DNA from 2 places in the Streptomyces sp. NPDC031497 genome. Region 2 is predicted to be linked to the other one. Evidence: predicted binding sites of a transcription regulator. Region 2 holds the regulator's gene; the other holds the start of a gene.
What was found. The regulator HspR, encoded in region 2, represses chaperone genes until heat shock. The targets are predictions, from matches to a motif close to TTGAGNNNNNNNNNCTCAA.
Positions count from the first base shown of each region.

Region 1: the regulator HspR is predicted to act here: its motif matches at 1,613-1,631, upstream of lon (endopeptidase La).

Region 1 covers NZ_JBVIKO010000024.1:142,020-145,213, forward strand. Annotated here, with positions in the region: gene ACZ5K7_RS37345 (rhomboid-like protein) at 1-503, shown strand, start outside; gene ACZ5K7_RS37350 (GNAT family N-acetyltransferase) at 656-1,459, opposite strand; gene lon (endopeptidase La) at 1,654-3,194, shown strand, end outside.
Region 2 covers NZ_JBVIKO010000029.1:108,056-111,249, reverse strand. Annotated here, with positions in the region: gene ACZ5K7_RS40355 (PA14 domain-containing protein) at 1-1,686, shown strand, start outside; gene ACZ5K7_RS40350 (heat shock protein transcriptional repressor HspR) at 1,739-2,185, opposite strand; gene dnaJ (molecular chaperone DnaJ) at 2,191-3,194, opposite strand, start outside.

The DNA of each region.
Region 1 (3,194 bases), on a different contig from region 2:
TCCTGCTGGCCAGCGCGCTGTGGGTCGCCGGCGGGCTCCTCTCCCCGTACGCCCTCGCCTTCGTGCTCGCCCTGACCGCGCTGGAACGGCGGATAGGGGGTGCCCGGGCGATCCTCGTCTTCCTGGCGGGCCATGTGCTGGCCACCCTCGCCACCGAGGTCCCGGTCGGCCTCGCGGTCCTGGTCGGCCACCTCCCCGACAGTTCTCTGCACCGCCTCGACTACGGCATCAGCTTCGGCGTGGCCGCCAGCATCGGCGCCCTCTCCGGCCTGCTCACCCCCTGGCTGCGCTGGCCGCTGCTCGCCCTGGTCGGCTACAGCCTCCTCACGGACCTCGTCGCCTTCGAGGACCCGATGACCAACTGGGGCCATCTGATCTCGCTGGGCATCGGGACGGCACTCTGGCCGGTGGTACGGCGCTGGTACCAGGAGCGGCAGCAGGCCCCGGGCCGACACCGAGGGACTGCTCCTGCTCCCGGGTCGCGCCGTGCGGGCGGTTGGTGAGCTGGTACGGGTCGGCGGCCAGGTCGCAGAGGTGTGGACCGGCTCCTGGTCCTGCCGGTTCCAGCGAGGCGGGCGCCGCCGGGCGAGCCGTCGTCGTGGCCGGTCGCGCAGTTCCCCGTACCCCTGTGGGGTGCTGACGCGGGCCGCGACCGTCAGCCGGCCGGGGTCCATACGTACGGGGTCGTCGTCGTCACCGCCCTGAAGCCCAGCCGTTTCAGGATCGGGGCGCTGTCGTCCGAGGCCTCCACGAGGAGATAGGGGGCGTTCCTGGCCGCCGCCCGGGTCGCCCGCAGGGCCACCAGCGCGCGGTAGACGCCCTTGCCGCGCCACTCGGCCAGCGTGGAGCCACCGAGCAGCATGGCGAAGTCCGTGCCGGGCCGGAAGGCCACCCAGGCCGCCGAGACGACCTGGCCGGCCGCCTCGGCCACGTACACCTCGTTGTCGTCGGGCTCGACGGCGAGCCGGCCCCTCAGGTATCCGGCGATCCACGCCATGTCCTCGCCCCACACCGCCGTCTCCAGCGCGGCTATGCGGCGCAGGTCCGCGTCGGCGGTGACCCGGCGCAGGGACACCTCCGGGGGCAGCGCCGGGAACGGTACGGCCAGGTCCTCGACCTGGGCGATCACGACCGTCTCCCGCGGCTCGGGCACGAAGCCGGCCGCTCGCAGCCGGTCGGGGAGGTCCGCCGGGTCGTCGTGCCCGCGTGTCTTCCACTCCACCGCCTCGCCGCGCGCCGCGAAGAAGTCCCGCTGCCGGGCGATCAGCGCGTCCAGTTCGGGGCCGCGCACGCCGCCCCAGTCGCGCGGCCCCGTCACGAAACCGCGGTGCTGGCCCACGACCCGGAGTACGGGGCCGTCGTGCTGGTAGGTGATCCCGGGTGCGGGGACGGGCTGGACGGCGCGCATCTGGGCGTCGTAGGCGGCCAGCAGGGCCGCGTCGGTGTCGGTGTCGGTCATCGGCCGACCGTACGGGGAATGAGCCGGTGCGGATCAACTGTTTTCCCGTCCAGGCGTTGGCTGTTCTCCCGGTCGGACGCCCGTCACGGCCAGGTCACCACACGATCGCTCAGAGCGAACGCACCCCTGGGAACATTCCGAGGCTCACGTGCATTGAGTCGGCATAACTCAAGTTCAATGCCGAAGGGGAGATCATGGCTTCGACGTCCGCATCACTCACCCTCCCTGTGCTGCCCCTCGACGGCGAGGTCGTGCTGCCCGGGATGGTGGTCCCGCTGGACCTCAAGGACCCCGATGTACGTGCCGCCGTGGAGGCCGCCCAGGCCGCCGCCCGTACCGAGCCCGGCAAGCCCAGGGTGCTGCTGGTCCCGCGTATCGACGGCACCTACCCGAGCACCGGCGTGCTCGGCACCGTGGAGCAGGTCGGCCGGCTGGCCGACGGTGACCCCGGCGCGCTGATCCGCGGCCGTTACCGCGTCCGCATCGGCGCCGGCACCACCGGCCCGGGTGCCGCCCTGTGGGTGGAGGGCACCCGCATCGAGGAGAACGTCCCGGATCCGGTGCCCGGTCATGTCACCGAACTGGTCAAGGAGTACAAGGCCCTCGCCACCGCCTGGCTGCGCAAGCGCGCCGCCTGGCAGGTCGTGGACCGGGTGCAGGCCATCGACGACGTCTCCGCGCTCGCCGACAACTCCGGCTACTCGCCGTTCCTGACCACCGAGCAGAAGATCGAACTCCTGGAGACCGCCGACCCGGTCGCCCGGCTGAAGCTCGCCACCCAGCAGCTGCGCGACCACCTCGCCGAGCAGGACGTGGCCGAGACCATCGCCAAGGACGTCCAGGAGGGCGTCGACAAGCAGCAGCGCGAGTTCCTGCTCCGCCGCCAGCTCGAAGCCGTCCGCAAGGAGCTGCGCGAGCTGAACGGCGACTCCGCGAAGGACGGCGAGGAGTCCGACGACTACCGCGCCCGCGTGGAGGCCGCCGACCTGCCGGAGAAGGTCCGCGAGGCCGCCCTCAAGGAGGTCGACAAGCTGGAGCGGTCCAGCGACCAGTCGCCCGAGGGCTCGTGGATCCGCACCTGGCTGGACACGGTGCTGGAACTGCCGTGGAACGAGCGCACCGAGGACGAGTACGACATCCAGGGCGCCAAGGCGGTCCTGGACGCGGAGCACGCCGGCCTGGAGGACGTGAAGGAGCGGATCACCGAGTACCTGGCGGTGCGCAAGCGCCGCAGCGACCGGGGGCTCGGGGTCATCGGCGGGCGCCGCGGCGGTGCCGTGCTCGCCCTCGTCGGTCCGCCCGGTGTCGGCAAGACCTCGCTCGGTGAGTCCGTCGCCCATGCCATGGGGCGGAAGTTCGTCCGGGTCGCCCTCGGCGGTGTCCGGGACGAGGCCGAGATCCGCGGTCACCGGCGGACGTACGTGGGTGCGCTGCCCGGCCGGATCGTGCGGGCCATCAAGGAGGCCGGTTCGATGAACCCGGTCGTCCTGCTCGACGAGATCGACAAGGTGGGGTCCGACTTCCGGGGCGACCCGGCGGCCGCCCTGCTCGAAGTCCTCGACCCGGCGCAGAACCACACCTTCCGCGACCACTACCTGGAAGTCGAACTCGACCTGTCGGACGTCGTCTTCCTGGCCACCGCCAACGTCCTGGAGGCCATCCCGGAGGCCCTGCTCGACCGCATGGAGCTGGTCCGCCTGGACGGCTACACCGAGGACGAGAAGGTCGTCATCGC
Region 2 (3,194 bases):
CTCGCCGCCTCCGGACTCGACGGGATCCGGGTGTACGTCGACGGCAGCCGCAAGGTCGACCTCTGGAAGAACACGTCCAAGACGGTCAGCAAGACCGTCAACGTGACCCTCCCCAAGGGCCGGCACACCCTGCGGATCGACTACGTCAACTGGACCGGCGCCGCCAAGGCCAAGTTCACGTACACACCCCGCACCTCGGCCACCGTCGACAAGGTCAAGCCCCTCACCCCGCTGGATCCGCTGGTGTCCTACGACGGCGACGCCAACGCGACGAAGCTGAACTGGACGAAGAACCAGGAGATGGACCTCGCCGGCTACCGGGTCTACCGGCGCCTGCGGTCCAGCACCAGCTGGACGAAGGTGGGAACGACCACGGCGACATCCCTGACCGACGCCCCGCCCGCGACCGGCGCCCTCTACTACTACGAGATCCGCGCCTACGACAGGGCGGGCAACGAGTCGACCGGCACCACCGACGCCCTGGTCACCAGCACCGTGCTGCAGCCACCTGCCCGGTTCACCGCGTCCGCCACCGACACGGGCGCCGAACTGAACTGGTCGGGGGTGCACGCCGCGGTGAAGTACCGGGTGGAGCGGACCGACTTCTACAGCGTCGTCACCAAGTCCTGGGAGCTCAAGTACACCGTGAGCCTCACCGACGACACGCTCGCCCGGGGCGAGACCGCCAGGTACCGGATCGCGGCCGTGGACGGCTCGGGCCACGCGTCGCCGTTCACCGACCTCCAGGGGGTGACCCGCCCGCTGGCCGCACCCCGCGAGCTCACGGCGACCGCGGGCATCGGCAGCGCGACCCTCCAGTGGACGGTGAAGCCGGAGGACGCCCCGTACGACGAGTTCCGCGTCTACCGCTCGACCACGCTGCCCGTGGACACCTCGACGGCGCGGTGGGTGACCTGCACGACCAGCTTCACCACCCTCTCCGACGGGTCCCGCCGGTACAGCTGCGGCGACTTCTCGGCCGAGGAGGGCACGACGTACCACTACGCGGTGCAGAACGTGCAGTGGCCCAACGTCTCCCCGCTCTCCGACGCCGCGACCGTCACCACGCTGGTCTCGGACAAGCCGCCCGCCCAGGTGACCGGGCTGACGGCGACGGCCACGGAGTACGGCATCGAGCTGGACTGGGACGACAACACCGAGCCCGACCTGAAGCGGTACGCGGTCTACCGGGGCGTGGTGCTCGGCGAGGAGGGCGACGAGCAGGTCTGCTCCGGCTCGGAGTGGGCGTGGCTGCCAGCGGGCACCTCCCACTACCGGGACGTACGGCTGCCGGACGGCGACCACGCCTGCTACTGGGTGGACGCGATCGACAACGCGGGCAACTCCAGCAGATGGCTGGGGCCCGTGTCCGCGGTCACCGTCGACGAACTGGACCTGACCCCGTCGGTGGCGACCCCGGAGGGCTCCCCGCTCACCCTGACGACGGACCCGACCGACTCGGGTGTCGGCCTGTCGTGGAACGCCGTCGACTCGGCGACGGGCTACCAGGTCTACCGCTGGAACCCGGCCACGCGGACGTACGAGAAGCTGGCGGCCACCACGGACCGCTCCTACGACGACACCACGGCCGCCGCCGGCACCACCCACTACTACTGGGTGACCGCGCTGTACGCCGACGGCACGGAGTCGGCGCCCGGGGCGGACCGGGCCATCCTGGAGCCGTGACCACGAGAAGGGGCCCGGAGGATCTCCTCCGGGCCCCTTCCGCACAAAGCCGCTAGTCCTTGGCCTTCTTCGGCCGCCACACCACCAGCGCGCTGGTCTGCTGGACTTCCTGGTACGGGACCAGGTCACGGCGGTACGAGGCGTGCACCGCCGCTTCGCGCTGCCGCATCGTGGCCGCCGCGCCGTCCAGGGCCGCTTCCATCTCGGCCACGCGGGCCTGGAGCGCGGCGACCTGGTTCTCCAGTTCGATGATGCGCTTGATGCCGGCCAGGTTGATGCCCTCGTCCTGCGACAACGCCTGCACCTGGCGGAGCAGTTCGATGTCGCGGGCCGAGTAGCGCCGACCCCGTCCGGCCGTGCGGTCCGGGGAGACCAGGCCCAGGCGGTCGTACTGGCGCAGCGTCTGCGGGTGCAGTCCGGAGAGCTGGGCCGCCACCGAGATGACGTAGACCGGGGTCTCCTCGGTCAGCTCGTACGGGTTGCGTCGACGGCCGTCCATCTCTGTCATGCTCCCTTCGCGGCCTCGAACAGCTCGGCCCGCGGGTCCTCGCCCGCGGTCGCCTCGCGATACGCCTCCAGCGCGTCACGAGCATTCCCCGACAGGTCCTTCGGGACACTCACCTCGACGGTGACCAGAAGGTCGCCACGGGTGCCGTCCTTGCGGACCGCGCCCTTGCCACGGGCGCGCATGGTGCGGCCGTTGGGCGTCCCGGGGGGCAGCTTCAGGGTGACCGGCGGTCCGCCCAGGGTGGGCACCCTGACCTCGCCGCCGAGCGCCGCCTCGGTGAAGGTCACCGGGACGGTCACCGTGAGGTTGTCCTCCTTGCGGCCGAACACCGGGTGGGTGTCGACGTGGACCATGACGTACAGGTCGCCCGCCGGACCGCCGCGCTCGCCCGGTGCGCCCTTGCCGCGCAGCCGGATCCGCTGGCCGTCGGTCACCCCGGCGGGGATGCGGACCTGCATGGTCCGGGACGACTTGGCGCGGCCGCTGCCCTTGCAGTCGAGGCAGGGGTGCTCCGCGATCAGGCCGCGGCCCTTGCAGTCCGGGCAGGGGTCGGTGAGCGAGAAGCCGCCTCCGGATCCTCGCGCCACCTGGCCGGTGCCGACGCAGGTCGGGCACACGCGCGGTGTGCCGTTCTTGTCGCCGGTGCCCGAACAGGCCTTGCAGGGAGCCTGCGAGGACATCCGCAGCGGGACCGTGGCCCCCTCGATGGCCTCCGTGAAGCTGAGCGTGACCTCGGACTCGATGTCCTGGCCGCGCCGGGGCTGGGTGCGCGTGCCCGCGCCGCCGCCCCGATTGAACAAGCCCCCCAGGACGTCGCCGAAACCGCCGCCGAAGCCGCCCCCGCCCTGTTGCTGCGGGTTGCCCCCGAAGAGATCACCCAGGTCGAAGTTGAAGTTGCCGCCGCCCGCGCCCGGCCCGGGGCGGAAGCCACCGTTGCCGAAGAGGGCGCGTGCCTCGTCGTACTCCTTGCGCTTCTTGGCGTCGCCGAGCACGTCGTTCG